One region of the Nocardia callitridis genome, then DNA from elsewhere that is predicted to be linked to it. Evidence: riboswitches for the same ligand, from Rfam matches in the RefSeq annotation. Region 1 holds a riboswitch; each other region holds the start of a gene.
What was found. A riboswitch is a leader RNA that binds a small molecule or an ion and turns the genes downstream of it on or off. The one in region 1 is predicted to bind cobalamin.

Region 1 (5,338 bases):
TCTACTCCAATTCCCCTTCGGTCTCCAGATAGACCTGCCGCAGCCGATCCAACGTCGCCTGTTCCGGTTGCTCCCACAGATTGCGCTCGGCCGCCTCCAGCAGCCGCTCGGTCATGCCGTGCAGCGCCCAGGGGTTGGACTGCTCCATGAACTTACGGTTCACCTCGTCGAATACGTAGCTCTCGGCAAGCTTCTCGTACATCCAGTCGGCGACCACATTGGTGGTCGCGTCATAGCCGAAGAGGTAGTCGACGGTCGCCGCCATCTCGAAGGCACCCTTGTAGCCGTGCCTGCGCATGGCCTCCAGCCAACGCGGATTCACCACGCGGGCACGGAAGACCCGCGCCGTCTCCTCCGACAGCGTGCGGGTGCGCACGGCGTCCGGGCGGGTGCTGTCGCCGATGTAGGCCTCCGGGTTCTTCCCGGTGAGCGCGCGCACCGTGGCGACCATGCCGCCGTGATACTGGAAGTAGTCGTCGGAATCGGCGATGTCGTGTTCGCGGGTGTCGGTGTTCTTGGCCGCCACCGCGATCCGGCGATAGGCGCCGCGCATATCGTCGGCGGCCGGGATACCGTCCAGGTCGCGGCCATAGGCGAAGCCGCCCCACGCGGTATACACCTCGGCCAGATCGTCATCGGTGCGCCAACTCTTGGCATCGATCAGCTGCAACAGCCCCGCGCCGTAGCTACCCGGCTTGGAACCGAAGATGCGGGTGGTGGCGCGGCGGGAGTCGCCGTGCTCGGCCAGATCGGCCCGCGCGTGCGCGCGCACATAATTCGCCTCGTCGGGCTCGTCGAGTTCGGCGACCAACACCACGGCGTCATCGAGCAGTGCGAGCACGTGCGGGAAGGCGTCGCGGAAGAACCCGCTGATGCGCACCGTGACATCGATGCGGGGACGACCCAGTTCGGCCGCGTCGACGACCTCGAGACTCACCACCCTGCGGCTGGCCTCGTCCCACACCGGCCGCACACCCAGCAGCGCGAGCACCTCCGCGATGTCGTCACCCGAGGTGCGCATGGCCGAGGTACCCCACACCGACAAGCCGACCGACCTCGGGTATTCGCCATGGTCGGCCAGGTAGCGCTCCAGCAGCGAATCCGCCATGGCCTGACCGGTTTCCCAGGCCAGACGCGAGGGCACAGATTTGGGGTCGACCGAGTAGAAATTGCGTCCCGTCGGCAACACGTTGATCAGCCCGCGCAGCGGCGAACCACTCGGGCCCGCGGGGATGAAACCGCCGTTGAGCGCGTGCAGCACGCGCGCGATCTCGACGCCGGTCTCCCGCAGGCGCGGGACCACCTCGGTGGCGGCGAAACGCAGCACCTGGCGCACGTTCTCCTCGTCGGTGAGGTCGGCTACCGCCGAGGGCGACCAGTTCGCCGCCTGCAATCCCGCGACCAGTTCCCGGGCCCGCGCTTCGGCAGCGTCCACGGATTCGCGTGCGGCGTCACCGGATTCGTCGAGCCCGAGTGCCTCGCGCAGACCAGGCACCGACCGCTCACCACCCCACAGCTGCCTGGCACGCAACATCGCCAGCACCAGGTCGAGTTCGGCCGCACCCACGGGCGCCTGCCCGAGGATGTGCAGCCCATCGCGGATCTGCACGTCCTTGATCTCACACAGCCAGCCGTCGACGTGCAACAGCATGTCGTCGAACACCTCTTCGTCGGGGCGTTCGGCGAGGCCGAGATCGTGATCCATCTTCGCCGCGCGCATCAGCGTCCAGATCTGCTGGCGGATGGCGGGCAGTTTCGCGGGGTCGAGCGCGGAGATATTGGCGTGCTCGTCGAGTAATTGCTCCAGCCGCGCGATATCGCCGTAGCTTTCGGCGCGTGCCATCGGCGGGATCAGGTGGTCCACCAGGGTGGCGTGCGCGCGACGCTTGGCTTGCGTGCCCTCGCCGGGATCGTTGACGAGGAACGGGTAGATCAGCGGCAACTCACCCAACGCCGCGTCGGTGCCGCAGGAGGCCGACATGCCGAGGGTTTTGCCAGGCAGCCATTCCAGGTTGCCGTGCTTGCCCAGGTGCACCATCGCGTCGGCCGCGAAACCCGCCGGGGCACTGAGCCAGCGATAGGCGGCCAGGTAGTGGTGGCTCGGCGGCAAATCGGGATCGTGGTAGATGGCGACCGGGTTCGCACCGAAGCCGCGCGGCGGCTGCACCATCAGCACCACATTGCCGAAACGCAAAGCGGCGATCACGATCTCGCCCTTCGGGTCGGCGGAGCGATCCACGTACTGCTCGCCCGGCGGCGGCCCCCACGCCTCGATCACCGCCGCGCGCAGATCCTCGGGCAGGGTGTCGAACCATGCGGCGTACTCTTCGGCGCCGATGCGAATCGGGTTGCCTTCCAACTGCTGCGCGCTCAGCCAGTCCTGGTCCTGCCCGCCCGCCGCGATCAGCGCGTGAATGAGCGCGTCGCCGTCGCGCTCCTCCAGACCGGGAATCTCGCCCGGCTCGCCGAGATAGTAACCCGCCGAACGCATCTCGGTGAGCAGTCGAATCGCGCTGGCCGGGGTGTCCAGGCCGACCGCGTTACCGATGCGCGCGTGCTTGGTCGGATAGGCCGAGAGCATGAGCACCACCCGCTTGCGCTCGGCCGGAATGTGACGAAGGCGCGCGTACCGCACCGCGATGCCCGCCACCCGTGCGGCTCGCTCAGGATCGGGCACGTAGGTGGACAGCCCGTCGGCGTCGAACTCCTTGAACGAGAACGGCACCGTGATGATGCGGCCGTCGAACTCCGGCACCGCCACCTGCGTGGCGACGTCGAGTGGCGAAAGCCCGTCGTCGTTGGCGGCCCACTGCGCCCGTCCACTGGTCAAGCAAAGGCCTTGCAGGATAGGCACGTCCAGGTCCGCCAGCACGCCGACGTCCCACGCTTCGTCCTCGCCACCCGCCGAGGCGGTAGCCGGTTTGGTTCCGCCCGCCGCCAGCACGGTGACCACCAGTGCATCGGCCCGACGCAGTGTGTCGATCAGCTCCGGCTCCGCCGTGCGCAGCGAGGCGCAATACAACGGCAGTGCCCGCGCACCCGCCTGCTCGACAGCCAGGCACATGGCCTCGATGTAGGTGGTATTGCCCGCCAAATGCTGTGCGCGGTAATAGATCACCGCGACGGTGGGGCGGTCGACCTCGTGCGGCGCCGCCGCACGCTCGAGCTCGCCCCAGCTCGGCAACTGCACCGGCGGCTCGAAACCGTGGCCGGTGAGCAACACGGTGTCGGACAGGAAGTTGTACAGCTGACGCAGATTGTCCGCACCACCCGCGGCGAGGTAGTTGTGCGCGTCCGCGGCGACACCGCCCGGCACGGTGGAACACTCCATCAATTCCGCGTCCGGCGCGAGTTCACCGCCGAGCGCGACCATCGGGACGCCGCTCGCGCGCACCGCGTCCAACCCCGGTTCCCATGCTCGTTTACCGCCGAGAATGCGCACGATCACCAACTCGGCGCCGTCGAGCAAGGCGGGCAGGTCCTCCACCAACAGTCGGGCGGGATTGCCCCACCGGTAGCGTGCGCCGCTCGCGCGCGCGCTCAGCAGATCGGTGTCGGAGGTGGACAGCAGCAAAATCACAGGTGACGGCCTTCCTCGGGTTACGCGCCCATCGGGGGTTGCTGCTCGCCGGAGAGGGTCTGGCTGTTCACAGTGGCGCGACCGCACCGGATTTACACCGGTTTCCTCGTCGCCCGCCGAGCACGGCAGATGCTACCCGTCGGCCCGCGGTGCCCGATCCGCCTGCCCACCACGCACCGATCGCGCGGCGAGGAAGTCATCGACGATCCGCGCGCAATCGGCGGGCGTCGTCGGGGAGATGCCGAGCAGCCGCACGAACACGATCGGGCCGATGAGCTGCGACAATACCTGGGTGGTGTCGAATTCGCCGAGCTGGTCACGCACCTCGGGAGCATCGAAGAGCTGATCGAAGGGCACGCGGTATTGCTCGATGAGCCGTTGCCGCAGCACCGTCAGTTCACTCACGTCGCCGGTGTCGGTGCCCTCGCCCGTCGCGAGCCACGCCAACGTCGAGATCTGGAGGGGCACGTTGTCGACCACCTCGGCCTGTCGAACCAGCAGATCGATCAACCGTTCGCGTAGCGGGCCCTGCGGCGCCGGCTCGATACCGGGGGGCAGCAGGCGTTCCAGCGTGGCGGCGCGCAGCCGGACGACGCTGTCGAAGTGCCGGTAGAGAGTCGTGCGGGCGACCTTCGACATGCGGGTGACCGCCTCGATCGTCACCGCTTCCACCCCACCGGATGTCAGCAAGCTCGCGGCGGCGTCGAGCAGCCTGGTACGCGAGCGCGCCTTGCGTGGATCCATGTCGGCTGCACCGGTCATGGTCATGAGTTGCGCCGGTCCCCTCTCGAACTCGCCTGCGTCTGTTGTTGTTCCGCGACTTATGATACTGATAGTAGCGTAGCGATACTGATAGTCCTGTTAGCTCTGTCATGGTACTTCGGAGGCTCGATGGAACTCACCACGACCCGCCTCTCCGCCACGCAACGGTGGACGCTCGTCGTCGCCAGTCTCGCGGTGACACTGGTGATCGCGTCGATGGCGGCGCTCTACACAGCCCTCCCGGAGATCGCGGGCGCGACCGGCTCCACCCAGAAGGAGCTGACCTGGATCATCGACGGCTACACCCTGGCGCTGGCCTGCCTGGTACTGCCCGCCGGCGCGCTCGGCGACCGCTACGGACGCCGTGTCGTACTGATCGTGGGACTCTGCGTGTTCGCGGCCGCGTCTTCGGTGCCGTTGCTCGTCAACGATCCGACCTGGCTGATCGGCACCCGCGCGCTCGCCGGTGCGGGCGCCGCGTTCGTGATGCCATCGACGCTGTCACTGCTCACCGCGAGCTTTCCCGAGGAGCGCCGAGGCGGCGCCATCGGCCTGTGGGCGGGAATGGCCGGCGCCGGAGCCATTCTCGGCATCATCGGTTCGGGGCTCCTGCTCGAATACTGGTCGTGGACGTCGATCTTCCTCGGTATGTCGCTAGCCGGATTGGCACTGCTCGCGGCCGCGTTCACGGTCCCCGAGTCGGTCGATGAACAACGACCGGCATTGGATCTGTGGGGTTCGGCCGCGGTCGCCGCCGCTGTCGGATTGGTCGTGGTGGCCGCGATCGAGGCGCCGACACGGGGATGGCTGTCGCCGGTGGTGCTCGGCGGATTCCTCGGCGGCGCGGTGGCCGCGGGGTTGTTCGTGTGGATCGAATCGCGGGTCGCCCATCCGCTGCTGGATATCAAGTTGTTCGCCGAACGCGGCTTCGGCAGCGGCACCATGGTGGTCACCATCCAGTTCATGGTGAGCTTCGGCAGCTTCATGGTGATCGTC
Region 2 (5,338 bases), 1.1 Mb from region 1:
GCGAAGTACTGCACCATGTCGTTGCGCTCCGGCTCGCCGTGGACCAACACGTCGAGGCCGAGTTCCTCCTGGAGCGCGATCACCTCGGCGATCTCGGCGCGCATCCGCCGGATGTACTCCTGCTGATCGATCTCACCCTTGCGCAGCGCCGCCCTGGCCAACCGGATGGCCGAGGTCTGCGGGTAGGACCCGATGGTGGTGGTCGGCAGCGACGGCAGTCGCAGTCGATCCCGTTGCAGCGCCCTGCGTTCCTCGGCGGGCGCCCTACGCAGGGCCTCGGCGTCGAGCCCGGCCAGTCGGGCACGCACCTGTGGATCCTCCAGCCGGCGATCCGCCTTACGCGAGGCCAACGCCGCACGCGTGGCGGCCAATTCGGCGCCGATCGCCTCGGGACCCTCGGCCAGCCCCGTCGCGAGCAGCCGCACCTCGGCGACCTTCTCCGCGCCGAAGGCCAGCCACGAACGCAGCCGCTCCTCCAGCCCGGTCTCCACCGCCAGGGTGTAGGGCACGTGCAGCAGCGAGCACGAGGTGGATACCGCGACGCTGTCCGCACTGCCGAGCAGGGTGGCGAGCATGGCAAGACCATGGTCGAGATCGGCGCGCCAGACATTGCGTCCATCGACCAATCCCGCGACCAACAGCTTGTTCGCCAACGCGGGGACCTCGGCCACCGCGGCGACATCGACACCCGCGGTGAAATCGAGTGCGACCGCATCGATATCGGTCCCGGCCAGGGCGGGCAACGCCGCATCGGGGTGACCGAAGTAGGTGGCCACCAGGATCGCGGGACGTTCGGCCGCCGAGGACAATTCGGCGTAGGTGGTGCGCACCGCGTCGAGTTCGTCCGCCGTCAGATCGGTGACGAGCGCCGGTTCGTCGAGCTGTACCCACTGCGCGCCCGCCTCGGCGAGCAGTCGCAGCAATTCGCGATACAGCCCGACCAACTCGCCCAGTCGGTCCAGCGGTGATCCGGTGGCGGACTTGGCCAACTTCAGGAAGGTGATCGGCCCGACCACCACCGGCCGAGCCGGTACGCCCAGCTCGATCGCCTCACGCAGCTCCTGCAGTACCTTCTCCGGATTCAGCGAGAACGTCGTGTCCGCGCCGATCTCGGGCACCAGGTAGTGGTAGTTCGTGTCGAACCATTTGGTCATCTCCAACGGCTCGACGGTGTCGTTACCGCGCGCGGCGGCGAAATACCGATCCAGCGGATCCGCGATATCCGCGACCCTCGGCGGCAACGCGCCGAGCAACACGGCGGTATCGAGTACCTGGTCGTAGTACGAGAACGTGCCTACCGGGATCGAGTCGAGGCCGGCGGCCAGTAGTTCGGCGAACTGATCACGCCGCAGGTCCCGTGCGACGGCGTGCAGCGCGTCGGCATCGATCCTGCCCGCGAGATAGGACTCGGTGGCCCGCTTGAGCTCACGCCGCGGGCCGACCCGTGGGAGTCCGAGAACTGTTGCGGTGAACGGCTTCTGAGATGAAACAGTCATGTGGCTTCTCCAGTGCTGAGGTAGCAGACCATCGCCGGGGCGTGCGGAGAACCCTTCGACCCGCCGGAGAACCCGGTAGGGGAGCCCGACACATCGAAGTAGTGGTCCGCGCGCCCATATCCACGAGGCGGTGGCCGCCGGATACGGCGTATCCGGCACAGTTGGCAGGTCTTCGGACTCACAGGCACCGACCCCTACGGGCCGACCTACTGACCGTCGCTTCCCGAGCGACCCGCTCGCGCGTGCCGTGCTCTCAGTGCGTCATGACGGTGGTCGTTCCTGCATACCGCTGCGGGACAGTCCCGGATTCCCACCGGGTTCCCTCTTCACCGTTTCGTCCTGCGGACGATCGGGCTCGGCACCTCCGCACGACGTAGGGGCTCCATCTCGTACGCGCTTCGGTGAACCAGCTGCACCCTCGAGCATAGGCGTTCGAACGCGGTGCCCGCGCCCGGTGTCCGGTCACCCAGCGCGCGGGCGCAGTCGTGCCAGCGCACGGCCCGTGTGGGGGATGTTTCCGCCATGTCACCCGGACTTCGCAACGCTGCCATGTTCGGTTGTGAAGATCGGCGAGATCGGGAGTTGCCTATAGTGCCTGGGCTGAGCGCCAGGTACCTTGAATCAATGTTCTCGAAAGTGTTGGTTGCAAACCGTGGTGAGATCGCGATCCGTGCTTTCCGCGCGGCGTACGAACTCGGCATCGGGACCGTCGCCGTGTTCCCGTACGAGGATCGTAATTCGGTCCACCGACTGAAAGCGGCCGAGGCGTACCAGATCGGCGAGGAGGGCCACCCCGTCCGGGCCTACCTCTCGATCGACGCGATCATCGATGCCGCCGTGTCGGCGGGCGTCGACGCCATCTACCCCGGTTACGGATTCCTCTCCGAGAACCCCGATCTCGCCGCCGCGTGTGATCGTGCGGGCATCACCTTCATCGGTCCTTCCGCGCACGTGCTCGAACTGGCGGGCAACAAGGCGCGTGCGATCGATGCGGCACGGGCCGCGGGGCTTCCCGTGCTTCGTTCGAGTGCGCCCAGTGCCGACGTCGACGAATTGCTCGCGGCCTCGGCGGAATTGGACTACCCGATCTTCGTGAAGGCGGTGGCCGGTGGCGGCGGACGTGGCATGCGTCGTGTAGCCGAGCCGGAATCGCTGCGGGAGTCGATCGAGGCCGCCTCGCGCGAGGCGGAGTCGGCGTTCGGCGATCCGACCGTGTTCCTCGAGCAGGCGGTGGTGAACCCACGCCACATCGAGGTACAGATTCTCGCCGATCGCCACGGCGAGGTGATTCACCTTTTCGAACGAGATTGCTCGGTGCAACGACGGCATCAGAAGGTTGTGGAGCTCGCACCCGCGCCGAACCTGGATCCCGCGGTGCGCGAGCGCATCTGCGCGGACGCGGTGGCGTTCGCGCGCCAGATCGGCTACAGCTGCGCCGGCACGGTGGAGTTCCTGCTCGATGAGCGCGGCAACCACGTCTTCATCGAGATGAATCCGCGTATTCAGGTGGAGCACACGGTGACCGAGGAAATCACCGATGTCGATCTGGTGCAGGCGCAAATGCGGATCGCGGCGGGGGAGTCGCTGCGTGAGCTGGGGCTGAGTCAGGAATCGATCACGGTGCGCGGCGCGGCGTTGCAATGCCGCATCACCACCGAGGACCCCGCCAACGGATTCCGGCCCGACACCGGCAGGATCACCGCCTACCGCACGCCGGGTGGTGCCGGTGTCCGCTTGGACGGCGGCGCGACCCTCGGCGCGGAGATCGGCGCCTACTTCGATTCGATGCTGGTGAAGATCACCTGCCGTGGAAGGGATTTCGACGCGGCGGTGAGCAGGGCCAAGCGTGCGCTCGCCGAGTTCCGCATTCGCGGCGTGAGCACCAACATTCCGTTCCTGCAAGCGGTACTCGACGATCCGGATTTCGCGGCGGGACACGTCACCACTTCGTTCATCGAGGAACGCCCGCAGTTGCTGACTCTGCGCGGCTCGGCCGACCGCGGCACCAAGATCCTCAACTACCTCGCCGACATCACGGTCAACAAGCCGCACGGTGAGCGTCCGACGACGGTGTACCCGCACGACAAATTGCCGAACATCGACCTCACGGTGGCGCCGCCGGACGGTTCGCGGCAGCGGCTATTGCGTTTGGGGCCGGAGGGTTTCGCGCGCGACCTGCGTGCACAGCGGGCGGTGGGCGTTACCGACACGACATTCCGTGACGCACACCAGTCCCTGCTGGCGACGCGTGTGCGGACCAAGGGCCTGCTCGGTGTCGCGGGACACGTGGCACGGTTGACACCGGAGTTGTTGTCGATCGAGGCTTGGGGCGGCGCGACTTACGATGTGGGCCTGCGGTTCCTGTACGAGGACCCATGGGAGCGGCTGGCCGCCCTGCGCGAAGCGGTGCCGAATATCTGCTTGCAGATGTTGCTGCGTGGCCGCAACACCGTGGGGTACACGCCGTATCCGGAGCGGGTGACGCGCGCGTTCGTTTCCGAGGCGACCGCGACCGGCATCGATATCTTCCGCATCTTCGACGCGCTCAACAATGTCGACCAGATGCGCCCCGCGATCGACGCGGTGCGCGAGACCGGCACCGCGGTCGCCGAAGTCGCGCTGTCCTACACCGGCGACCTGTCCGACCCCGACGAGACGCTCTACACGCTGGACTACTACCTGAAGCTCGCCGAGCAGATCGTCGAGGCGGGTGCGCACGTCATCGCGATCAAGGACATGGCGGGACTCCTGCGCGCCCCCGCGGCGGCGACGTTGGTGTCGGCGTTGCGCGCACGGTTCGACCTGCCGGTGCACGTGCACACCCACGACACGCCCGGCGGCCAGTTGGCGACCTACCTCGCGGCGTGGCAGGCGGGCGCGGACGCCGTCGACGGCGCGAGCGCGGCATTGGCGGGGACCACGAGTCAGCCCGCGTTGTCGGCGATCGTGGCCGCCGCGGCGCACAGTGAGTTCGACACGGGGCTGAGCTTGTCGAGGGTATGCGACCTGGAGCCGTACTGGGAAGCGTTGCGGAAGGTGTACGCGCCCTTCGAATCCGGGATTCCCGCACCGACGGGCCGGGTATACACCCACGAGATCCCCGGCGGTCAGTTGTCGAATCTGCGGCAGCAGGCGATCGCGCTCGGCTTGGGGGACCGGTTCGAGGAGGTCGAGGCCAGATACGCGGCGGCGGACCGATTGCTCGGCCGCCTGGTGAAGGTCACCCCGTCGTCGAAGGTGGTCGGCGACCTGGCGTTGGCGCTGGTGGGCACCGGCGTCGAGGTCGAGGATTTCGCCAATGATCCGGCCAGCTACGACATTCCGGATTCGGTGATCGGCTTCCTGCGTGGCGAATTGGGGGAACCGGCGGGCGGCTGGCCGGAACCCTTCCGCACCCGCGCGCTTGCCGGACGCGGGCCAGCGAAACCCGAAACCCCGCTCACCGACGAGGACAATGCCGGACTCGACGGCACCTCCGAGCAGCGTCGCGCGACCCTCAACCGGCTGTTGTTCCCCGGCCCGACCAACGAATTCCTCGCGCACCGGGAAAAGTACGGCGACACCATGGGTTTGTCGGCGAACCAGTTCTTCTACGGACTGCGCCACGGCGAGGAACACCGTGTCGAGTTGGAGAAGGGTGTCACGCTGCTGATCGGTTTGGAGGCCATCTCCGAACCCGACGAGCGCGGCATGCGCACGGTGATGTGCATTCTCAATGGGCAACTGCGGCCGGTCGCTGTGCGTGACCGGTCCATCGCCAGCGACGTTCCCGCCGTGGAGAAGGCGGACAAGGGCAACCAGAGCCACGTCGCCGCACCCTTCGCGGGTGTCGTGACATTGTC
Region 3 (5,338 bases), on a different contig from region 1:
TAGTGAGGGCAGTGCGCAGCAGTACGGCGACGCGGTCGGACGACGACCGCGACAACGGCCAGCACAACGACCGTGGACAACGCACTGACCAGCACCGACGCCGTCAGCGCGGCGCCGAAACGAACGATATCGAGCGCCGAGTCGACGTCGACGCACTGCTGGATTGGTACGGGGAAACGGCGCGCGATCTCCCGTGGCGACACCGGGGTGTGACCGCGTGGCAGATCCTGATGAGCGAGATCATGCTCCAACAGACCCCGGTGGTCCGGGTCGAGCCGATCTGGCGTGAATGGGTGGCTCGGTGGCCGGTGCCCTCGGCGATGGCGTCCTCCAGCCAGGCCGAGGTGCTGCGCGCCTGGGGCAAGCTCGGCTACCCGCGGCGTGCGCTGCGCCTGCACGAGTGCGCGCGGGTGCTGACAGAGCAGCACGGTGACGAGGTTCCCGAGGACGTCGAGGTATTGCTCGGACTGCCCGGCATCGGCGCCTACACCGCGCGCGCGGTCGCGTGCTTCGCCTACGGGCAGCGGGTTCCCGTGGTGGACACCAACGTTCGCCGGGTGATCGCGCGTGCCGTCCACGGCCGTGGCGACGCGGGCAATCCGTCCACGCGCGATCTCGCCGAAGCCGAGGCCCTGCTCCCGACGCACATCGGCCGTGCCGCGACGTTCTCGGCGGCACTGATGGAGCTGGGCGCGACCGTGTGCACGGCACGCAGACCGGACTGCGAGCGCTGCCCCCTGCCGGAGTGCGCCTGGGTACGTGCGGGCCGACCCGCCGCCGACGTGGTACGACGCGCGCAGAAATACGAGGGCACCGACCGACAAGCACGCGGCAGATTGCTCGATGTGTTGCGCACCGCCAGCGGCCCGGTCGAACGCGTCCGCCTCGATATGGCCTGGACCAGGGACACCGGCCAACGCAACCGCGCGCTGGATTCGTTGCTGGTGGACGGACTCATCGAGCAAACGGACGACGGCTTGTTCGCCCTGGCTGGCGAGGGTGGGGCAAGCGCGTAGCGGATCGATGAACACCACCGCACCCTGCCCGACGCGATGCGCGCGTCACGCGACCGCGAACGTGGCGACGGGTCATCGCGGGTCCGGTTCATGGGCGCACCCTCCCCTAGTGCGGCGTACTGGACCGTGCTGCCGTAGAGCGTGTCGCCGATTCCGGCGATGTAACCCGCGACACAGACGACGATCAGGCGCACCAGGCCGGCCTTGAGTCCGAGGTACGCGCTTGGAGTCACCGCCCGACGACTGACAACAAGGTCGAAGGAAGCCACAGGCCAACCGGTGAACCATTCGAGAATCGCGGCAAACCGGTCGAGGCCACCTCGGTAGGCGCGACGGCCAGGTTCTCCCGCCTGGACTCGAAAGTAGGACCCGTTCCGCGGCGACGAGGGCGAATTGCTTCTGGTCGCACCGAATATCGTGGCCGTCGAGCGCGCGCTCCGCGTTTGCCCATCGATTTCCGCCCGTGGCTTTGCCCGCACGAAGTGACCGGCCGAGTGCGATTCTCTTCGGCGTCGTGGTTGGCCACCGGAGCAACCGAGATGGCGTGGACGCTCTGGCAAGTTTGCTCGAAGGTCCGCGTGCGCGCGGTGCGTTCGTGATGTGTTCTCTGCTCGAGCCGCCGTGGTCGCTGCGCGTCGAGGACGAAGCGCCGCTCACCGTGGTGGCGATGGTGCGCGGCGGTGCGTGGATCGTCACCGACACTGCGCCCGCGCGGCAGCTGTGCGCCGGCGACATCGCGATCTTCGGTGGTCCTGACCATTACACCGTGGTCATTCGGTGCTGGAAATCATCCCCGGTCTTGTTGTCCCGGACGCTGAACGAACGAACGTGCGGCCGCGTCAGCGGTTCGACAAGCGCGAGGACCTCGCCGACTCGAACTGATTCGGCGTTCCCCTGCGCGACTGTAGGTAGCGGCTCAGGGGCTCCGGGCTCAAAGCACCTCGCGCAGAAACCTTTCCACCTCGGCCCGATACCGCCCCGGCTGATCGTCGTGCACAAGATGCCCCGCGTCGGGGACGAGCACGTATTCGGCGTCGGGATGTGTGCGCGCCATCTCGCGCATCTGGCCGGGCGGGGTAATCGTGTGCTCGCCCTCGAACAACAGGGTGGGAACGCGCAGCGCACGCCACTGTGGCCAGAAATCGCGGGTGCCCCATTCCTCGGAAATATCGCGGAAGGTCTCGACCGAGCCGTGCAGTCGGTAGCCGTCCGCGTCGCGGGTGAACGAGTTCAGGAAGTACTCCCCCGCCACGGGGCCGAAATACGAGAGCACGGCTTCCGCGTCCGGGAACGGTTGCGGCCACGCATGGATCATGGCCGCCCAGTTCGCGGCGGTTCTTCCGGTGAAATCGGGGGCGATGTCCTCGACCACCAGCGCGCGCACCCGATCGGGGTGCGTCGCGGCGAAGACCCACCCGTGCAGGCCGCCCATCGAGTGTCCGATCACCACCATCGGTTCGGTAATCGACGCGGTCGCGGCGGCGAGGTCGCCGACGAAGGCTTCTGTCGTCAACTCCTTTGGCGCGGGCCGTCCATGCCCCGCCGCGTCGAAGGTGTGGACATGACCGAACTCGCGTACCCACGGCAGCTGCGCATGCCAGGTGCGCGCGCTGCCCATCAGTCCGTGCAGTAGCAGGATCGGTGCCCCGGTGCCGCCTTCGTCGTACAACCACTCGGCTGGCCGGGCTGGGTTCTCCAGGTTCTCCAGCATCGGCTTCAACAATACGAGGCACCGCGCGTTGCCAGGGCGGCAGGCGCTAGCTTGGTTGGTATGGCTGTTGTGAAGATCAATGCGATCGAGGTTCCCGAGGGTGCCGGCCCCGAGCTGGAGAAGCGCTTCGCCCACCGGGCGCACGCGGTGGAGGGGTCGCCGGGCTTCCTCGGCTTCCAGTTGCTCCGTCCCGTGGCTGGCGAGAACCGGTACTTCGTTGTCACCCAATGGGATACCGAAGAGTCGTTCGCGGCATGGCGCGACGGACCCGCGCGCGAGGCGCATGCGGGCGAGCGGGCGAAGCCGGTGTCGACGGGTGCCTCGTTGCTGGAATTCGAAGTCGTTCTCGACGTCACGAACGAGTCGGCCGCGAAGTAGCGTCCGGCGTTCGTCCGCGACGCGGGCGCGGGCTCTATACCGCGTCGACCTGCACCGCGACTCGTGTCGACGGTGGTGTGCGGCGCGCGCGAAAGTATTGACGGCGAGTGGCACCGGGTGCCACAGTGCAGGAGACAAACGCGAGGGTGATGCGGGAATTCCGGTGTGAATCCGGAGCGGTCGCGCCACTGTGTTCCATGCACCGAGGGTGTTCCATACACCGCGACGATTCCTCGGGTGCCGGGAAAGCCAGATACCGGCACCCCCGCGTCCACCATTCACGGGACGCGCATCCCAAGGAGGACTCGCATGGCCATCGCGCACACCCCGAGCCGGGCAGCCGACTCACTCGCCGCCGTACTGGTCACAGTAGGTGTCGTACTTCTCGCACTCCTCACGCTGTACCTGGTGGGTTTCGACCAGGGTGCTCTCTCGCGTAGCGGGATGTACATGCATGAGCTGATGCACGATGGACGCCACCTGCTGGGGCTACCGTGCCACTGACCGGTTCGTTCACCACACTGCTGCTGCGCGGTCTGTTGGCCGGCCTGGTCGCCGGTCTGCTCGCCGCCACCGTCGGGTACTTCGTCGGCGAACCCCAGGTGGATGCCGCCATCGCCATCGAGGAAGCACACTCCGCCGGGGACGGCACGCCGGGGACGGACGAGCACGGCGCCCCGCAAGCCGGTTCACCCGAGGGACATTCGCACGGCGACGAGGAAGACCCACTGGTGAGCCGCGCCGGACAAAAGTTCGGCCAGTTCCTCGCACTCGGCCTCGCCGGACTGGCGTTGGGCGCGATCTTCGCCACCGTCGCCCATTTCGCGCGTCGGTTCACCGGCGTCGCCGGCCCGCGCCTGGCGCTCGGGCTCGGACTCGCGGGCTGGGCGGCGATCGTCGCGGTGCCGTTCTTCAAATATCCGGCCAACCCGCCCGCCGTCGGCGATCCCGACACCATCAATGACCGCACCCTGCTCTGGTTGGCCGCGGTTCTCCTCGGTGCCGTCGCGGTAGGTGCCGGGGTGTATGTGTATGCGCTGCTGCGGAAGCTGGCCGCGGCGCGGTTACTCGGCGGGGTCGCGGCCTTCGTCGTCGTGGTGATTCTCGGCTACGTTTTGCTGCCGGGCGTGAACGAGGTGCCCGCGGACTTCCCCGCCGATCTGCTGTGGCGTTTCCGGGTGTCGTCGCTGGCCGAGACCGCGACGCTGTGGGCGAGCCTCGCCCTCGGGTTCGCCGCGCTCACCGAATTCGCCTCGCGCACTGATACTCCGGTACGAGAGCAGGTCACCACTTCGGGTTGATCCCCGCGCGGTGGGGAAACGGCAGTGTGGATCGCATGATCGACTCTGCCCTTTCCTTGTGGCCCGCCCCGCTGCGCGCAGCCGGTCGTGGAAAATCCCGCCGGCGCGCCGGCACACCGGCGGCCGACGAACTGCCCGCCCAGGACGGTGGTACAACCCCGAATACGGTAGAAACACCGACCACCGGGGCGCACCGCCGGTCCCGAACCATCCGGCCGCACACCGGAACACCGCAGGTGAACGATCCGAATCCGACGCCGCGGGCAATCCGCGTCGCGTTCGTCGGCTTCGTCGTCGCCCTGTTGGCGGGTGTCGTCGAGGCGATCGCGCAAACGGCGCTCGCGGCAGGCGATACCCACCCCGGCAGCCTCGCGACCGCCCTCACCGTCCGACTGACGATCTACCTTGTGGTGTTCGCCGCCGCGTTGCGTATGACCTACGGCAGCCGGTGGGCGCGCCGAGTACTCGCTGTCGGTATCGGCATCGTCGGACTGGCCTCGTTGCTCATCGAGCCGCTGGCACAAGCGTTGTCCGCCGACCAGCTCGGCGATCTGTTCACCGACGTCACCACCGAATTCGTGCTCATCTTCGTGCTACGGACGATCCACGTCCTCGCGGTTCTGGTCGCCGTCCCCGCGATGTATTACCGCACTCGGGCATACTTTCGAACGAGTGCTCGGAGCTGACATACCATCAACCGGAAAGCTCCCACCGCCCGCGATCGCCAGACACCGGCAGCGGTGTCGAAACCTCCCCGCCGCACGCTCGGCCGCTGAGATGGCGGACCCGCGCGGCACTTTCGACCATGCGCATCCTCTGACTTGTCCGCACGGCCGTACGAACTCGCTGTCGACCGAGTCATGACGGCTTTGCCGCCGGCCACGCTGTATCGAACATGGACCGATCAGTTCGACGTGTGGTTCGCGACGCCG
Region 4 (5,338 bases), 370 kb from region 1:
GATCGTGCCCGTAACCTCGGCTGGCGGGTCCAGGATGCCGAGTACGGCGCGCAGCAGGGTGGTTTTACCGCTGCCGCTGGGGCCGACGATGGCGACCGTCTCGCCACGGTGAACGCTCAGGTCGACGGCATGCAACACCGTGACCGACGCGTAAGACACCGTGAGGCCCCGGATATCGATGATCGGCTCGCTCATCGCTGGATCACCTCCGGTCCACGGCCACGCATCCCTTCGGCGAGCAGGTTGGCGGCCGCGGCCAATGTCAGAATCGCGACCGACGGCGCGATCAGCAACCACGGTGCGGCGGTGAGGAATCGGCGCGCGTCACCGAGCATGGCGCCGAGTTCGGCCTCCGGCATCTGCACACCGAGCCCGAGGAACGACAGTCCCGCGAGTGCCACCACGATGCCCCCGAGCCGCAGGGTCGTGACCACCAGGAACGGTCGCAGCACCGCGGGCAGCAGGTGGCGAAATCCGATGGCCGGTCGGCGCACGCCGGCGACCACGGCCGCCACCACGGAGGGGCGGGTGCGCGCTTCGAGTGTCAGCGCCCGCGCGATCCGCGCATCCGCGGCCCATCCCGAGAACACCAATGCCACCAGCAGATTCACATACCCCGGCCCGAATGCTCCGACTACGGCCAAAGCGAGCACCAGCGAGGGAACGGCCAGGACGATATCGATCATCCTGGTGAGGATCCGATCGAAGAGACCGCCGTAGATGCCGCAGCCCAGACCGGCGACCAGGCTGATCGTCGCCGACCCCAGCAAAACCAGCAACGCCGACAGCATCGACAACCGCAGCCCGTACATCAGCCTGGCGAATTGGTCGCGGCCGTATTGGTCGGTGCCGAGCCAGTATTCGGCGCTCGGTGCCGACAATTTGTCCGCGTAGTGCGGGGTATTCGGTGCGTACCCGGCCAGCACGGGCCCGAAGACCGCCAGCAGCACGAGTATCCCGAGTACCACCGTGGCGGCGCGCACGGTCCCCGGCAGCCGCACCCATTCGGCACGCACGGATATCGCGCCGGTTCGCAACGCGGTCATGTGCCCACCCTGATCCTGCGGTCGATCACCGACGACAGCACGTCCGCCGCCACACTCGTGACCACGTAACACAACGCCGCGAAAACCGTGAACGCTTGGATCACCGGCAGATCCCGATTCTTCACCGACTCCACCACATACGCGCCGAGGCCCGGCCACGTGAACACGGTCTCGACGACCGTGGCGCCGCCGATGAGCACCGCGACCCCGACCGCGAGCGCGTGCAACGAAGGGACCGCGCTGTTGACGAGCCCGTGTCGCCACAGGATGCGCCACCTGGTCGCACCGCGCGCCCGAAGGGTCTGTGCGGCAGGTGTTTCCATGAAGGCGAGCAGGTCGGCGCGCAGCAATCGCGACCACGTATCGGACAGACCGACCGCGACACAGACCGCGGGCAGCCACACCTGCTGCCATGTGCCGTCCAGCGCGGCCTTGCCGACACCGAGGCCGACGACCACCACCTGAATCAACAGCAGCGCCACCACGAACCCGGGCACCGACGCGAAAACCAATGCCAGCCCGCGCGTTCCGTGATCGGGCCAGCGACCGGGAAACTGTGCGGCGGCGACACCCAATGCCACCGCGACGACCACGGCGAGTACCAACGAAACCGCCGCGAGGGTCAGCGAGGCGGGCAGGCGCGCGCCGAGCTCGTCGGCGACCGGGCGACCAGAGGCGAACGACAGGCCGAAGTCGCCGCGCAGCACACCCCACAACCAGTGCGCGTACCGCTCGATCAACCCGTGATCGAGGTGCAAACGCTGCCGCAGCGCACTGATCTGCGCCGGAGTCGGCTCGGGAATGCCTTGGGCGACAAGAATCATCCGCGCCGGATCACCGGGAGCCAGCGGCATCAACGCCCAGATGAGCACGCTGGCGCCGAACAGGGTGACAAGGGCCTCGAACACCCTGTGCCGTGCCAGGGTGAGAACACGCATCGGTGCCGCCGTCAGGCGCCGGTGCGGCTGGTGATGTGGCGTCGCACGTTCGACACGGTGTAATCGGCCCACTCCGGCCCGGTCACCACCGTGAAGTATTTGAAGGTGCCCGCGACAACATAGGCCTGCTCGGCCACCAGAATTCGCTGCGCGCGCTCCAGTAGCTGATCGCGGCGCCCTGGATCGAATTCACCACGCAGTTGTCGGCCGATGTCATCGATCTCGGCATTCGCGACACCTTGCGCATTGGACGAACCACCGGTGGTCCACCGCACCAGGTACGGCTGGACGGGATCGGCGGTGCCCGAGAGCGAACCACTGAGCGCCACCGACGATTCCCACGCCGTCGGGTCCTTCTTCACCTCGGCGGAGTCCTCGGCATTGTCGATGCGCAACGCGAATCCGGCCTTGGCGACCTGATCCTGAATCGCGATCGCCACATCATTGGTCTCCGGGCCCTGCGCCTGGGTAACGAAGCGCACCACCAGTTTCCGTCCGTCCTTCTGCCGGATTCCGTCGGGTCCGGTCCGCCAACCCGCATCGTCGAGCAGCCGTTGGGCCGCATCGAGGTCGTGCACCTGATCGGCAACGGCGAACGGCATGTTCTGCGGATAGAGCCCGGTGGCCGCCTCGAATTGGCCGTTGCCGACATCGGCGGCGACGGCCTCGTAGTCGATGGCGGCGGCGAAGGCCTTGCGCACCGCGACATCCGTGAAAATCCCCGCCTTGGCGTTCATCTCCACCAACAGCGACTGCAACGCCTCCGGCGACGACAACACGTGCGTGTCGGAGTCACCCTGGAGTTCGAGCTGCGCCGAGGTCGACGGATAGAACGCCATATCGGCCTCGCCGCTGCGCACGCCGGCCAGGCGCGCCTGCTCGTCGGGGACCACCCGCACGGTGACGCCCCGCAGCGGCGGTGGGCCCTCCCAATGCCGCGGATAGGGAGCCAAAACCAGATTGTCGGGCGACCATTCGGTGATCTCGTAGGGCCCCGAGTAAGCACCGGCGCCGACGATCTTCGCCGAATCACCGCCCGCGGCCGCCATCGCCGCGACATCGTAGATCTGCAAGGAGTTGTCGCGAGCTGCCAGCGCCGCGGGCACCATGGCGTTGGGTCGCGGCGTGGTCAGCACGACCTTTCCGCCTTCGACGGTCGCGGTGGTGGCGGGATCCAAATACACCTGTGCCGCCGAGGACCGTGCGATCTGCCTGGTGAGCGCGGCGGCGACAGCGGGAGCGTCGACGGGCGCGCCGTTTTGGAAGGTGACACCGTCGCGCAAGGTCACCACCCAGCGGGTGTCGCCGTCGCGGGAGACGTCGCGGGCCAGCCAGGGTTGGACCGTGCCGTCCTCGGCGACCTGCAACAGATTCTCCGCCACGCCCCAGTCGAACAGCCAGTTCGTTCCGGTGCCGATCGGGTCGAGCCCGGCGATCTTGTAGGAGTTGTAGATCGTCAGCGTGCCGTCACCGGACTCGCGTAATCGGTGCGCGGCGGCCGCCGCGTCTGTCGGGGTATCACCGGCCCCGCAGGCGGGCAACACCATCGCGACAGCGAGCAGTGCGGCCGAGATGACGGCACGGGTGGAACGCCGACGCGGTAGGACATCGCGGGCATGGTCGGGTAGCCGCACGGCGTGACGCCGAGCGCGGCGAGTGAACACTCGCATCTTCATCCTCGTGAAATTCGATCCTGAACTGCGGAGCAGGTGTCCTGGCTCCCGGATCAACACTCGCCTTCGGCCTTCCAACCCAGGCAGGTCGTGGCCATCGGATGAAGGTTTGCTACTCGGTCACAGTTGCGGGACAGCCCCGGATTCGCACCGGTGTTCCCTGCGCAAGGAACTTAGCATCAGCCGTCTCGTCGGTTTGCTGCCCGAGGCGCGCATGCCATGCCGGAACGATCGCCGCCGGGCCCGTTCGAGCACGCGACGTCGTTCAGACGCGGGCGAAGCGGGCGCCCCAGGCCCGGAGCTCGTCGCGCAGTGCCTCCGGCTCGATCACGTCGAATTCCGCGTTCAACGTGCCGAGGCCCATGATCGGCCATTCCATGGAGTCGGCGCTCATCAGGACTCGGCAGTGGCGCAGATCGATGGTCTCCACGGTGCACCAGCGGCCGATGCGCTCGCGCACATACTGCGCGGGCGCACGGACCACCACCTCGATCCGGTGGGGCCGGCGCGCCTGATCCATTCCGGCACGGACGAATTCGGCGGCATCGGCGGCGGGAAGTTCGCGCGGACGGAACCGAGAACCGTCGCCCGACGGGTCGACGAGCCGGTCCAACCGGAAACTGCGCCAGCCGTGCCGGTCGAGGTCGTAGGCGACGAGATACCACCGGCGACCCAGTGCGACAAGGCGATGCGGCTCGGTGTGGCGCTGCGTTCGCCGACCGCCCACGGCGGTGTAATCGAATCGAAGACGCTCATTGTCGCGGCACGCGGTGGCGACGGTGGTGAGCGCGACCGGATCCGTACCCCGGCCGTCCGGTGCGCTCCACGCCGCGGGCACGGTCATCGTGCGCAAGGCGTCGACGCGTTGACGCAGGCGCGGGGGCAGCACCTGAATCACCTTGGCCAGCACCCGAACCGAGGGTTCCGCGAGCCCCTCAACGGTCCCGTGCACGGCCGCCTGCATGCCGACGACCAGCGCTACCGCTTCCTCGTCGTCGATCATCAAGGGCGGCAGCGCGGCACCCGGCGTGAGCTGGTAGCCGCCGTCGACACCCCGATGCGCCTGCACCGGGTATCCGAGTTCGCGCAACCGCTCGACATCGCGCCGCAGGGTTCGCCCCGAAACCTCTAGCCGATCGGCCAGTTCGATGCCCGGCCAGTACTTGTGTGTCTGTAGCAAGGACAGCAGTCGCAGTGTCCTGACGCTGGTGTTCGCCATATTTTCCAGTCTTCCCGCTATTGCGGACAGAAAGTGACCGCAATAGGTCATAGCGTAGCCATCGACGCACGAACCGACCATTGAATCCCCAGTTCGAAAGGCTGACCATGACCTCGACAACGCCCGTCGACCCGACCACCTCGACCGAACGTGACGACCTGCTCGCCGAGTTGAACCAGGCACGCTTCTTCCTGCGGCACACTGCCCAGAACCTCACCGACGAGCAGTCCGCGGCGCGCACCACCGTCAGCGAGTTGTGTGTGGCTGGCCTGATCAAGCACGTCACCGAGGTCGAACGCAACTGGGTCGGCATCATCCGTGGTGACAATTCGGGCATGAAGGACTTCGATGACATGACCGAAGCGGATTTCCAGAAGCGGGTCGACGAGTTCAAGCTGCTGCCCGGTGAAACGCTCGCAGAGGTCGTCGCGGCCTACGACGAGGTGGCGGCCGAGACCAATG

Region 2: it holds a riboswitch for cobalamin, as region 1 does, so the genes downstream of both, metE (5-methyltetrahydropteroyltriglutamate--homocysteine S-methyltransferase) here and cobN (cobaltochelatase subunit CobN) in region 1, are expected to answer to the same signal.
Region 3: it holds a riboswitch for cobalamin, as region 1 does, so the genes downstream of both, ABEA50_RS07945 (CbtB domain-containing protein) here and cobN (cobaltochelatase subunit CobN) in region 1, are expected to answer to the same signal.
Region 4: it holds a riboswitch for cobalamin, as region 1 does, so the genes downstream of both, ABEA50_RS11110 (ABC transporter substrate-binding protein) here and cobN (cobaltochelatase subunit CobN) in region 1, are expected to answer to the same signal.

What each region holds. Positions count from the first base shown of each region.
Region 1 covers NZ_BAABJM010000002.1:874,215-879,552, forward strand. Annotated here, with positions in the region: gene cobN (cobaltochelatase subunit CobN) at 2-3,580, opposite strand; cobalamin riboswitch at 3,614-3,736, opposite strand; gene ABEA50_RS12790 (TetR/AcrR family transcriptional regulator) at 3,713-4,342, opposite strand; gene ABEA50_RS12795 (MFS transporter) at 4,472-5,338, shown strand, end outside.
Region 2 covers NZ_BAABJM010000002.1:1,933,270-1,938,607, reverse strand. Annotated here, with positions in the region: gene metE (5-methyltetrahydropteroyltriglutamate--homocysteine S-methyltransferase) at 1-1,496, opposite strand, end outside; cobalamin riboswitch at 1,643-1,862, opposite strand; gene ABEA50_RS17555 (pyruvate carboxylase) at 2,121-5,338, shown strand, end outside.
Region 3 covers NZ_BAABJM010000001.1:1,863,556-1,868,893, reverse strand. Annotated here, with positions in the region: gene ABEA50_RS07970 (A/G-specific adenine glycosylase) at 129-1,016, shown strand; partial or broken gene ABEA50_RS07965 (zinc-dependent metalloprotease) at 1,383-1,570, shown strand; partial or broken gene ABEA50_RS30915 (cupin domain-containing protein) at 1,561-1,785, shown strand; gene ABEA50_RS07955 (alpha/beta fold hydrolase) at 1,948-2,727, opposite strand; gene mhuD (mycobilin-forming heme oxygenase MhuD) at 2,788-3,105, shown strand; cobalamin riboswitch at 3,197-3,384, shown strand; gene ABEA50_RS07945 (CbtB domain-containing protein) at 3,415-3,609, shown strand; gene ABEA50_RS07940 (CbtA family protein) at 3,600-4,406, shown strand; gene ABEA50_RS07935 (hypothetical protein) at 4,643-5,092, shown strand.
Region 4 covers NZ_BAABJM010000002.1:505,547-510,884, reverse strand. Annotated here, with positions in the region: gene ABEA50_RS11125 (ABC transporter ATP-binding protein) at 1-195, opposite strand, end outside; gene ABEA50_RS11120 (ABC transporter permease) at 192-1,046, opposite strand; gene ABEA50_RS11115 (ABC transporter permease) at 1,043-1,984, opposite strand; gene ABEA50_RS11110 (ABC transporter substrate-binding protein) at 1,996-3,660, opposite strand; cobalamin riboswitch at 3,672-3,849, opposite strand; gene ABEA50_RS11105 (helix-turn-helix transcriptional regulator) at 3,923-4,876, opposite strand; gene ABEA50_RS11100 (DinB family protein) at 4,984-5,338, shown strand, end outside.